Regions from separate parts of the Priestia sp. MDV22-iso46 genome, predicted to be linked through region 3. Evidence: riboswitches for the same ligand, from Rfam matches in the RefSeq annotation. Region 3 holds a riboswitch; each other region holds the start of a gene.
The links. Region 3 has a riboswitch for S-adenosylmethionine ahead of AC4NPH_RS21245 (methionine ABC transporter ATP-binding protein). Riboswitches for the same ligand answer to the same signal wherever they lie in the genome.

Region 1 (3,209 bases), on a different contig from region 3:
ACGTCCATACGTTCACGTCAAGAGATGAACCCTCCATTCCCGCAGCATACTGCCTAGCGGCTTTATTATAGTGTTTTTTCACATTCAAAGCCGCTTTGTCAGCCGATTTCAACAGCAGATCTGTTACTTCTTTAAGAGAGCGGTTTAACATAAATAAATTAAATAATACAACGGCAGAGTGCGGAACTTGAACTGAATACTCTTCTTTTAAATCTTTTTGTATCAGCACCGTAGGAGGTGGACTCGTTTCTTCTCTTACTTTTTCGCAAAAATCAACGTTTAATTCTATTTCTTTTGTTAAATAAGAAGCTAGTAAATTAGCATTTAAACCAGCTAGCGGTTCCCCTACATGAGTTTCTTTTCCATAACACAAAAAGCTTGGCATGATCTTCCCAATCGATCCTGAGTACACATAGTTCGTTTGATCTCCAGGATAGCGGCTGAACACTGGTTCTGCATTTAGCATGAGAGAAAAATCCAGCTGATGTTTGCGGGCAAGTTCTAAAAGAACAGGCACTGCTTTTCTCATCCCAAGCGAATTTACTTCTTCATCCGGCACCGACAGCAGCAGGATGTTTCCGTCAAACTCTCCGTTGCATGCTCGTTCAACCATACTGATATGCAGGGCAATGCCTGCTTTCATGTCCATCGTTCCTCTGCCAAAAAGCCAGTCTCCTTTTATCATATCCTTTTGTACGTGCGCCGGAACTTGTTCCATATGGTTATAAAAAGTACTCGTTAATGTATCAGCGTGAAAAGCATCCTTTTTCCACTGTCCATAATCTTGTACATCCACTACATCGTAATGACTTACTAGTACAACTGTTTTATTCGTATTTTTCCCTTGAACAAAAGCTGTGACAATCGATCGCCCGTCTCCTGTTGAATGAAGCTCGACTTGCTCGTTTTTTTGAAAGTAAGGCAGCTTCAATAAATAAGACGCTATCGATTCAGCCATTTCCACTTCTGCCATCGTTCCTGTCACGCTAGGTATAGAAACCAATTCGCTTACAAGTTTTTTTAACTGTTCTTTTGTTTGATACAAAGATGTTTTGTTCGACATACCCTTCATCTCTTTCCTTTTTCTAAATTTTCTATCAAACAAAACCATTCGTCAATCCCTTTGACAGAGACTCTTTCATTCTATCCCTATGTATCATAGTATGGCGCTGCCTTTACGCACATGATAAAAAAAGAGTGCGCGGCTAGGGATAGCACCGCACACTCTTTTTTTACTTTTCGTCATCTTCTAAAAAGTCTAGGATACGATCAATAAGCTGTTCGCTTCCTGCATCGTTTCCGTGTTCAAGAGACATTTCCATTTCAATGCTCCTTTCATAAAATATTCTTGTTTTATAACATACCACAATTCATTTCGAATGTAACCTTTAATTTGTGTAAAAATTTCGACAATTTATGATTAATTTTAAAACCTGGTGAGTATTGATTATACCCACCAGATTCTTTGCTTGTCAAAAACCATGCTTTCTATTTAAAAACACTTAAAAAATAGAGGCGCGAGCAGACTTCTTCTATAAAAGACAGCCTACTCGCTCAAGCTTGGAACAGCATGATGAATAAATTTCTAGTTCATTTGCTTTTTGTACATCTTTAATATCTATGCCTACAGCATATGTACGAACATGGTTTTCGACCACAATTTCATAAAATGTTTCTAATTCCCGATAAGCTACTTGATAATGCTTTCCTAATAATTTCACTGCTTCCTTTAATGCTTTCTCTCCTGTATGTGCTGCAACTGCTGTATGACTCATAAAACCCTCTCCTTTTAGAAAAATAAAAAAACTCATTTTGCTTTGATGCAAAATGAGTTTTTCACCCGTTTTATCACCCAAAGCACATGCTTTGCTGGTAGGAGCACCTTACATTCGTAGGTTGCTGTGGAGTCAAAGAGCCAGATCTCTCGTCCACTCGTGATAACTTTTTTAATTTAAAATTTATTTTATCAAACAATTCCATCCCCGTAAATAGAAAAATAAAAATATTTTAATTTTTTCGGTAATGGAATGAATTCAAAAAATGAAAGCTTAGATTAGCAAAATAAGAAGCTGCTACAAGTAATGCCTCTTCATTTAATGAAAAAGAAGGATGGTGCCATTCATATTCTCCAGCTGTACCCATCCATACAAAAAATCCTGGTACATGCTGCTGATATACGGCAAAATCTTCTCCTCCAGGCGATTGTTCAGCTTCTACGACTTGATAACTAAGATCCTCTGCCGCTTTAGTAACTAGTTTTTCCAGCGTATCATCATTGTTTACTACAGGAAGATATGGATACCATTTAACGTCTACTGAAGCCCCGAAAGCTGCGCCAATCCCTTCAGCAGTTCGTTTCATAAGAGCCGGTATTTTTTCTCTCGCTTCTTCTTGAAAGGTACGCACAGTTCCTTCAAGCGTTACTTTGTCAGGAATGACGTTCCACGAGCTCCCTCCATGGATTTGAGTTATGCTGACAACAACATTTTGAAAGGGGCTGAGATTACGGCTGACAATGGTTTGTAAACTAGTAACAATTTGACCAGCAGCAGCAATTGGGTCTATTGTTTTTTCAGGGATACCTGCGTGACCTCCTACTCCTTTGACGTCAATTTCAAAACGATCAACACTTGCCATTAAAGGTCCCGGTTTGATACCAATGGTCCCTACAGGAAGATCCGGTTTGTTATGCATCCCAAATATCGCTTCCACTCCTTCGAGCACACCTTTTTCAACTAGCATTTTTGCCCCAGAAGCCGTTTCTTCGGCTGGCTGAAAGATAAATCGAACCGTACCGCAAAGCTCCTGCTGACGCTCTTTAAGAAGGATAGCTGCTCCGATTATAGAAGCCGTATGAAAATCATGGCCGCATGCGTGCATAACACCGTTCACTTCAGAAGCAAATGGCAGATTGGTTTTTTCTTCAATTGGCAGCGCATCAATATCAGCTCGAATAGCGATAATAGGTCCCGGCTTTCCTCCCACAATTTCTGCTACTGCTCCTACGTCTAATTGGAATTCATCCGCTATAGAAATATCATAGTGTTTTAACCACTTTTTAATACGTTTAGTTGTTTCATATTCTTTCATTGAAAGTTCTGGAAACCGGTGCAGCTCACGGCGTATGTCTATTAGCTCGTTTAGTAGTAATTGATCGGTCATATTTATCACTCTTTCACATTTCTTAATTTGGATCACTTCTCTATCTT
Region 2 (3,209 bases), on a different contig from region 3:
TGCAAAAGTGAAGACGTATTCTCTTGGGATGAGACAGCGTTTAGGAGTGGCTCAAGCTATTTTACATAAGCCTGCATTGCTTTTACTAGACGAACCAACAAATGGTCTAGACCCAGCGGGAATGAGAGAGTTTCGTACATATTTACAAACGCTTTGCAGGGAAGAAGGAATATCGATCTTGATCGCGAGCCACTTATTAAAAGAAGTAGAAGCACTATGTGACCGCGTTGGCATTATTCAAGACGGTGAGTTAAAAGCCGTTCAAGATCTATCTCCAAATCGCCAAGATCAAGGAATGTTTGTAGAATTTGAGGTGTCTGACGCGCAAAAAGCAGCGGAATTTTTATCACAAGAATTTGAAGTAACGATGAGATCAAATATTATTGACGTAGCAATTGTGAAAGAGCAAATTCCAGCTGTCAATAGAAAATTAGTGGACAGCGATATTTTAGTCTACCGAATCACTCCTGTGTATGAGACGCTTGAAGATTCGTTTATGTCCGTTACGGAAGGAGAGCACCATGCTTAAGCTAATTCAAAATGAACACATGAAATGGTTTCACAAAAGAAGTACAAAAATCACGTTTATTACCATCGGTATTTTGACTCTTTGTATGGCTCTATTAATGAAGAAAGTAGCAAACAGTGCAGGAACAGAAGACAACATTTTGAACTTCCTGTCATTTAGTTCAGGTATGCTGATTCTCGTTCAATTTTTTGCTCTTGCTGTTGGAGGGTCAATGGTTGCAAAAGAGTTTGAGGCAGGTACCATTAAGCTTCTTTTAATTCGCCCTGCTAGACGTTCAACGATTTTAGCATCCAAGTACCTAACCCTCATTTTAATTAGCTTGTATTATTTACTGAGCTATTTGCTTTTTTCGTTTGTATGGGGAGCATTGTTCTTTGGATTTACCAGTCTAGAAGGAGATGCGCAGCTGCTTAAAAACATTACGCTTACGTATGACAGTGCGTATATGGAAACGTTTATGATGATGACGTTCGCATTCATGCTGTCGTCTTTATTTAGAAACAGCGCGCTTGCTTCCAGTCTGGCTATTGTCGTAAGTATCGGCGCAAAAGCTGTAACAGGACTAGTATCAGAGCTAGGTTTATGGTGGGGGAAATTTTTATTATTTGCCAACACGAACTTTGTACAGTATATGGACGGAATGAAGACGATGTTTGACGGCATGACGATTCCATTTTCAATCTTCGTCTTAGTTGCACACTTTGTCTTCTTTATGGGCGTAGCTTGGGCAGCGTTTTTAAAACGAGACGTAGCTAATTGATGTGAGAATTTTCGCACTATATATTTTTCTGAAATAGCATTTGACAATTAAATAAAAAGAGATTACAGTAGTGAAAGACTATTTTTAAAACAACTATAAACTTCTTATCAAGAGAGACGGAGGGACTGGCCCTATGATGTCTCGGCAACTGGCTGTACGCAGTGCGGTGCCAAATCCAGCAGACGATGTTTCGTTTGGAAGATGAGAAGGGTAATCTTATGATACAAAATAAGAGACCTCTTCTTATCAATAAGAAGAGGTCTTTTTTTATTACGTAAACAAGAGGTGTTAAGAATGGAACAACAAAAAGGAAACGGCTGGGCGCTGTTACCGCTGGGCGTCTTTTTAGTCCTGTTTGTCGGATCAGGAATTATAACGGGAGACTTTTATAAGCTGCCTGTATTAGTAGCCATTATCATTGCAGCCATTGTGGCGCTGGCTATGAACCGCAAAGATTCACTTAATGTAAAAGTGGAGCGTTTTGCTAAAGGAGCAGGACATCCTGATATCATTATTATGGTGCTTATTTTTATTTTAGCAGGTGCTTTTTCTGAAGTCGCTAAAGGCATGGGAGCTGTGGATTCAACGGTAAACTTAGCGCTTTCTGTGCTTCCGCAAAGCTTAGTCGTAGCAGGAATCTTTGTTATTGGCGCATTCATTTCAATTTCGATGGGAACATCAATGGGAACAATTGCTGCGCTGGGACCTATCGCTGTAGGAATCAGTGAGCAAGCGCATGTTTCTGTTACATTGGCAATAGCCGGTGTGATTGGCGGTGCAATGTTTGGTGATAATTTATCTGTTGTCTCTGATACAACGATTGCGGCAGTTCGTACGCAAAAAACAAATATGACAGATAAATTGAAAGTAAACTTTTTTATCGTACTTCCTGCAGCGATTGTTACAGTGATTCTATTGCTTGTAATGACGCTAGGAAACACGTCATCAGTAGAAATTAAAGATTTCAGCTGGTTTAAAATCTTGCCTTATATCGGCGTACTCATTGCTGCAGTATTTGGTGCAAACGTATTAAGCATTTTAACCGGAGGAATTGTGCTAGCCGGCGTGATTGGATTAGCTGACGGAAGCTACACGCTTTCTTCTCTTGCTAAAACTGTGACAGAAGGTATTGGCGGAATGTCAGAGTTAATTATTTTATCTCTGTTAATTGGCGGAATGGTTGAGCTTATTCGCTATAATGGCGGTATTCAGTTCTTATTGAATTTATTAACACGACGCATTCAAACAAAAAAAGGCGGAGAATTCAGCATCGCCGGACTGGTAAGTTTAACTAATTTAGCGACGGCTAATAACACGATTTCAATTATTACAGCAGGTCCGTTAGCAAAAGAAATCTCTGATAAGTATTCAATTGATAATCGTAAATCAGCCAGTCTGCTGGACTTGTTTTCATGCAGCGTTCAAGGGCTTATCCCTTACGGCGCACAAATGCTTCTCGCAGCAGGGTTTGCTAAAGTTTCACCGATTGAGATTATTCCATTTACATTCTATCCAATGTTAACAGCGGTTTGCGGAATCATTGCGATTGTAATTGGATTTCCTCGTTTAAATAAAAAGTCTAAGTCATCTAAAGAAGCTGCGTAATATGAAACCCTTAAAAAGAATGTTCTTTTTAAGGGTTTTTTACTGTTTGAAAAAATCAGTCGGCTTTTCTTCATCTAACTCCTTCCAAAGCGTCTCATTTTGTTTAAGTGCATAAGTCGCTCCTCCAATTTCAATTCCGCATAATAAAATAAATAATAAAATACCCATGAAATGACCTCCTTACGTAAATGAATAAAAACACGATGGTAACGGGTTTAGCTTCTTGCTGTTTCACTTTATAATGAGAATAAAGTATGAAACGCGTTTCAGCGCAAGAGAAAAAGGTGAAAACATGACAAATATCCGAGATATCGC
Region 3 (3,209 bases):
TTCACGCAGACCAATTTCTACAAGACGCGCGTAAAATGGTGCTGCTCCAACAATTAGAGCAGGTAACGCTGCATTAGCGCCTAAAATACTTCCTACCAATGCTTTGGTAAATGGAATCAGTAAAACAATTAAAATAATGAATGGAATGGAACGAAAGATATTTACAACTGCTGACACAATGGCATATAAAGGTTTGTTTTGCCAAAGCTGTCCTTTGGACGTTAAAAATAAAAGCAAGCCTAATAAAATACCTAGAACAAACGTGGCTATAACTGAAATAGCCGTCATATATAGTGTTTCATTTGTCGCTTGAATAAAATCATCTAAAATAACGTTTGGAAATAGTTTCTCAAGCATTTGTCATTACCTCCACTTCTACCTGCTGCTCATGAATGTATGCAATGACTTTTTCAACTTCTGTTAATTCTCCGTCTAAATGAACGAACAACGTTCCGTATGAACCTGTTTGTGTATGAGAAATCTTTCCTTGCAAAATATTAATCGTTACATCAAACTGTTTTAAAATCGTTGTAATGAGCGGTTGCTCTGCTTTTCCGCCAACAAACGTCAGCTGAATAATTTGCCCGCTTGGATATAACTCCTGTACTTGTTCAATTGTTTCAAACGTTTCTTCTGGTTCAGAAATCTGTTGAACGAATCGTTTTGTAATCGGCTGCTTAGGTTTTCTGAATACTTCTAGCACTTGTCCTTCTTCTACCACTGCCCCATTTTCCATAACGGCTACCCGATGACAAATTTTACGAATAACGTGCATTTCATGAGTAATCAATACAATGGTTAACCCTAGCTTCTCATTAATATCTACTAACAGATCTAAAATGGAATCTGTCGTTTGAGGATCAAGCGCTGATGTTGCTTCATCACACAGCAATACTTTTGGGTTATTGGCTAGCGCTCGAGCAATACCAACACGCTGCTTTTGTCCACCGCTAAGCTGTGATGGATAAGCATTTTCACGCCCTTCAAGCCCGACTAGCTTGATAAGCTCGTCTACTCGTTTCATTCTTTTTTCTTTTGAGATCCCTGCTATTTCTAACGGAAAGGCAATATTTTCTCGCACCGTACGCGACCACAAGATATTAAAGTGCTGAAACACCATACTGATTTCTTGTCTAGCTTTTCTGAGTTTTCCGCCTTTAATTTTTCCAATATCATTACCTGCTACTTCGACCGTTCCTGTCGTTGGTGTTTCTAACCCGTTTAGCAAGCGAATTAAAGAACTTTTCCCCGCTCCGCTATAACCAATAATTCCGTAAATTTCACCTTGGTTAACGGTTAGATTCACATTATCAACAGCTGTTACTTGACCGCTTTTAGCCTGATAAATTTTTGTAACGTCTGTTAATGTAATCATATTTCTTCACCTTCTTTAGTAAAAACTTAATTATGTTAGGTTGCCCTATAGGATGAAAAAGCCGTAAAACAATTTTCCTCATTAAAAAAGCCTCTCTGCGCATGACAGAAAGGCTCGATATTTAATCCTTTCTCTCATCTTTCAAAGCGCATAGCTTTGCAGGAATTGGCACCATTTCAGTTAGTCTGACGGTTGCCGGGTTTCACAGGGCTCAGTCCCTCCACCTCTCTTGATAAGAGTTCGCAACAATTATTTTGTTTTTGGGAAATATTCATTCATTTATGAACATTCATGAGTGTGATTTTAGCATGTGTCAGATAGGCTGTCAACAGATTTTGTTCTTGGGATAATATCCCAAGATTTCAACAGCCCCAACGGTTTGCTCTCTTTCAATTTCTTCATTTTAAACAAACGTTTGATTATCGAAGCTCTTCAAGTACGTGCTCGATAGAATGAAACGCATAGAGTTTTTTTACCATTTCGCCATTTTTCACTTCAATCAAACAAGGTACACTTTCAATTGAAAATACTTCTGCTTTTGAAGGCATATAATTTAAATTGCTCATTCCGATGGTCACACCGGGCAGCATCGCTTCTGCTACGGTTAACATTTTTTTTGCCAGCTGACATGTCCCGCAAAAAGGTGTATGGAAAAAGATAAACGCTCTTTGTCCTTCTTTTAACTGATCGTCAAGCTGTTTTTCGCTCCATTCTTGCATGTTGCTCATTCCTTTTATGTTAAAAATTCTGCATTAACATCGATATTGGCACTCAGTAATACTGTTGCTATGTGATGTCTAGGGGCAGCAGCAACCTCTCGGTACATTTTATCAATATATAGATGCTCTGCTTCCGGAAGCTCTCGTTTAAATTGTTTTCTTAGCTTATTCCCTGAATCATCAGAGTCAACGAGTATGTATACCTCTTTGTTAAACGTAAAGTCAATAATTTCATCCAGCTTTGATAAACTAATCGTACCGTTTGTACAGATAATTTCAATTGGTTCTCGAATGATATCTTGGATACGTTTTTTATCTGATTTTCCTTCGACAATAATTACTTTTTCGATTTCAATTAGCCCCATTTTCATCACCCATAATCGTCAGTTGTATAGTAACATCATTTCTTTATGCTATACAATATTCGTTAATGTATCACAGTTCACCTGTTTTTTAAAAGAAATTTGCAAGAAAGAACTGTTTTAAAAGGCAGCTTAGGCCATATTGTTTCCATAAAACAAGAAAAACAGCGGCAGTTGCCACTGTTTAGCACCATCCTGCTTCTTCGTCGCAGTCTGTATATTTTTGCGTTTCACCTTGCTTTTGTACATCCGTATATTGGTAGAACTTATTATTTTCTTGCGAATACCCTTCTTCAAAGCGGTATTCATTGCCGCTTGTTCCGTAACTAACTTCACCAATTGGCTGCTTATCAACATATAATTTCATGCCGCCGTCATGAAATTTAGCTGTAACGCGATCTGTAACGTCCATTTTTTGTTTTTCAAACATAAAAAGACACTCCTTTAGCTTGTTTACTAATAGAGTGTCCAGTCAAAAACTTTTCATAAAGACAATTTATGGAGGAATATTATCCTTCGTTTGTCATTTCTTCGTATTGCTCTGCTGTCATTAGCTTGTCTACTTGAGAAGCATCAGACGGTTTGATTGTAATCATCCATGCTTCTTCGTATGGAGATTCATTAACAAGCTCAGGGCTATCGCTTAAGTTGTCGTTGACTGCTACAACTTCACCGCTAATTGGTGCATAAAGCTCAGAAACTGTTTTTACTGATTCAACGCTACCAAACGGCTCGTCAGCTTCTACTGTTGCT
Region 4 (3,209 bases), on a different contig from region 3:
CTAGCTGAGCAATGGTGTTTTCTAAAGCCTCACGAGTTGGATTTCCTGAACGAGAATAGTCATAGCGGCCGTTGTTCGTCTCATCTTCTTGGTTAAATGTAGATACCTGATAAATAGGTACGTTAACCGCTCCAAAATGACCGTCAATTCCTGTATTTGCATGAATTAAGTTCGTACCGAATCTATGTTTATTATTGTTGGTATGCATCAAATGCCTCCTTCAAATCTTTAATTAAATCATCTGCGTGCTCAATTCCAACTGATAATCGCAGTAAACAGTTTGTTACTCCAACACGATTTCGAATTTCCTCGGGAATATCAGCGTGTGTTTGACGAGCTGGGAATGTCATTAAACTTTCCACGCCTCCTAAGCTTTCTGCAAATGTAATAACTTTAACATTTTCCAAAAGCGTGGACACGATGTCAGGGTGTGAGACAGCAAAAGAAATCATGCCTCCAAATCCAGTCGCTTGTTTCTTCATGATTTCATAGCCTGGATGTGTTTCAAGACCAGGGTAATACACTTTTTCTACGAGATCATGAGCAGTAAGCCAATTTGCAATTTTCAGTGCGTTTTCGTTATGCTTTTCCATACGAAGCGCTAGCGTCTTAACACCGCGCAACAACAACCAGCTATCTTGTGGACCTAAGATTGCCCCAGCTGCATTTTGATAAAAACGAATTTTCTCTCCTAAGCTACTACATCGAGCGACTACAAGACCAGCAACTACATCATTATGCCCCCCAATGTATTTGCTCGCACTATGTATCACAATATCTGCTCCAAGCTCTAAAGGACGCTGATAGTAAGGGGACATGAATGTATTGTCAACGATAGTAAGCAAATCATGCTGTTTAGCTAACGCAATTGCTTCGGGCAAATCAGTCACGTGCATCATTGGATTTGTAGGTGTTTCAATAAATAAAGCTTTCGTGTTGGGACGAAGCGCATCTTTTACTTGCTCGAGATGGGCTGTGTTGACGTACGAAACAGTAATTCCTTGCTCTGAAAAGATTTCATTTAGTACTCGGTACGTTCCTCCGTATAAATCTTCTGATACAATTAAATGATCTCCGTTTTTAAATAGTGCTAAAACTGCCATTACGCCCGCCATTCCTGAAGCAAATGCTACTCCTACTTCTCCTTTTTCTAAAGCAGCAATTGCTTCTTCCAATGCTGTACGAGTAGGATTTGCCGTACGTGCATAGTCAAATCCTGTACTTTGCCCTAAAGCAGGATGAGCAAATGTTGATGCTTGATAAATGGGTGTTGTAATAGAACCTGTTGAAGGGTCGCGACCTACTCCTGAACGAACTAATAAAGTTTCAATTTTCATCTATTTCTCTCCTTAACTCAAAATAAAAAACACTCTTCACAGATGGAAGAGTGTTCGTTTATACACGATTTCTCTCATCTGTTAGAACAATACTGATGTTCCACAGGAATTAGCACCGTTCAAATGAATGTTTCATTTGATGGTTGCCGGGCATCGCAGGGCCAGTCCCTCCGCCACTCTTGATAAGAGTTCTATATAATTGTTGGTGGTTAACGTTTGTTGTTAATAACTTTAATAAAGATTTTCTTTATTGTCAACATAATTTTCTAAAAAATTCAAATCATCTCATTTGTTTATTCAATATACTTATCCTGATAAGCACATAAAAAAAAGAGACGACAGCCAGGTCTCTTTTTCTAAGGCAAGTGCACAGATTTTACGTGAGCTAACTTCCAATACATACTTTCTCCATTTGCCGTAATTAGTTCAACAATATTATTAGAAACTTCTTTAAGTACGCCAATTTTTTCTGATTGATCCCCTAAATCTAATACGACCAGTTGATTTTCATATTTTTTAAGCTGCTCTTCAAAGTTTCTGACAAAAGGTGCAGAGGCGGGCCTTACCGGGAGCTCTTTGTCACTTAAAGAATAAGGGGTTAACTCATTACTGTAAGGGGTAAGCCATTTCAAATGATGTAGAGAAACAAAGACATTTTTATACACTGGAGAATAAAACACAAGATAATCATTCAGCACGCTTGTGATATAGCCATGCAATGATTTCCCTCCCGTTACATAAATTTCAATAAATTTCCCTTTTGCCTGCTGTAAAATATTACGATAAGAAATTCGCTGACTTTCTTCTATCAAGTTCTCTTCTATTTCACGTAAAACCGTATAGTCTTCTTCTGATACTTCTCGCAAACGATGCATGTGTAAAAGAGGAATATACAAATAATCATGTCCATTATACAAAATCATGACATCTAACCCTAAGTCAACAAGTCTGCCAATAAACTTAGTTTTCCCTGAAATATCTACTTCTACAATTTTATTAATATAACGATTTATACTCATTCTCCTCCCTCTTTCCTATATGACAGAAAAGGTGCTTTATAAGCACCTTTTTTGTTCTTATTCATTATGCTTTCCAACGATAATTTTTTGTTTGGATGACTTGCTCTCTTGACGCTGACGAGTGTGAATCTGTGCGGCGGCTTTTTCCTGACGAGTGTGAACCTGTGCGGCGGCTTCTTCCTGACGAGTGTGAACCTGTGCGGCGGCTTTTTCCTGTACGACCTTCTGGAACGCCTTCCGTTGATCCTCCGTCTTCAGCATTTGTATTTTCCTCTTTCTGCTCATCATCTTGATTATTATTTTGTTTAAAAGATCCTTTTGCTCCTACACAAATGGTTTTAACATGTCTTGGCTGTAAGCGTAATACTTGATTGTCCTGAACAAGGGTAAAAGTACCATTCCGACTTTGCACCAATACACCTTCTACAGCTTCTGGACCGCCGCCGTTGATCGATACCCATTTGTGTGATAGATGAGTAAATAAATTATTAAAGTTTTTTGATTTCATATAAGTTGGTTCCTGATTTGTAGCAAATTGATTATTCATTTGAATGTTATTATTGTTATTATTATTGTTATTATTGTTTTGATATTCACTTATACTTTTTACATGTTCAACATTGATATAGACGATACCATCATCTTCCGACAGTAATACAAGGTAAGCAGACTCTGACGAACCTAATACGTCAAGGAGCTGGCCTGCTTTTTTCTCAGGACCCCCTTGATTTATTTGAACATATTTACTTTTCAGTAATGATAAAGTACTAGCAAATGTCTTGCCTCTATACAACTCTAAAGTACCGTCATTATCAAACCCGGTAAACGTCTGTGCTGAATTTGACATAGCATC

Region 1: linked by a shared signal. The riboswitch ahead of AC4NPH_RS09045 (hypothetical protein) and the one ahead of AC4NPH_RS21245 (methionine ABC transporter ATP-binding protein) in region 3 are both predicted to bind S-adenosylmethionine.
Region 2: linked by a shared signal. The riboswitch ahead of AC4NPH_RS03810 (Na+/H+ antiporter NhaC family protein) and the one ahead of AC4NPH_RS21245 (methionine ABC transporter ATP-binding protein) in region 3 are both predicted to bind S-adenosylmethionine.
Region 4: linked by a shared signal. The riboswitch ahead of AC4NPH_RS07980 (trans-sulfuration enzyme family protein) and the one ahead of AC4NPH_RS21245 (methionine ABC transporter ATP-binding protein) in region 3 are both predicted to bind S-adenosylmethionine.

What each region holds. Positions count from the first base shown of each region.
Region 1 is NZ_JBZVWT010000001.1:1,761,548-1,764,756, forward strand. Features, by position in the region: gene AC4NPH_RS09040 (M20/M25/M40 family metallo-hydrolase) at 1-1,063, opposite strand, end outside; gene AC4NPH_RS09045 (hypothetical protein) at 1,533-1,775, opposite strand; SAM riboswitch class I at 1,843-1,944, opposite strand; gene AC4NPH_RS09050 (M20 peptidase aminoacylase family protein) at 2,008-3,162, opposite strand.
Region 2 is NZ_JBZVWT010000001.1:726,929-730,137, reverse strand. Features, by position in the region: gene AC4NPH_RS03820 (ABC transporter ATP-binding protein) at 1-529, shown strand, start outside; gene AC4NPH_RS03815 (ABC transporter permease) at 522-1,289, shown strand; SAM riboswitch class I at 1,391-1,497, shown strand; gene AC4NPH_RS03810 (Na+/H+ antiporter NhaC family protein) at 1,584-2,894, shown strand; gene AC4NPH_RS03805 (hypothetical protein) at 2,934-3,062, opposite strand; gene AC4NPH_RS03800 (LacI family DNA-binding transcriptional regulator) at 3,187-3,209, shown strand, end outside.
Region 3 is NZ_JBZVWT010000004.1:66,206-69,414, forward strand. Features, by position in the region: gene AC4NPH_RS21240 (methionine ABC transporter permease) at 1-357, opposite strand, end outside; gene AC4NPH_RS21245 (methionine ABC transporter ATP-binding protein) at 350-1,375, opposite strand; SAM riboswitch class I at 1,507-1,614, opposite strand; gene AC4NPH_RS21250 (thioredoxin family protein) at 1,795-2,094, opposite strand; gene AC4NPH_RS21255 (toprim domain-containing protein) at 2,109-2,459, opposite strand; gene AC4NPH_RS21260 (YusG family protein) at 2,641-2,886, opposite strand; gene gcvH (glycine cleavage system protein GcvH) at 2,966-3,209, opposite strand, start outside.
Region 4 is NZ_JBZVWT010000001.1:1,552,237-1,555,445, forward strand. Features, by position in the region: gene AC4NPH_RS07975 (trans-sulfuration enzyme family protein) at 1-208, opposite strand, end outside; gene AC4NPH_RS07980 (trans-sulfuration enzyme family protein) at 192-1,337, opposite strand; SAM riboswitch class I at 1,409-1,526, opposite strand; gene AC4NPH_RS07985 (hypothetical protein) at 1,694-2,356, opposite strand; gene AC4NPH_RS07990 (spore coat protein) at 2,421-3,209, opposite strand, start outside.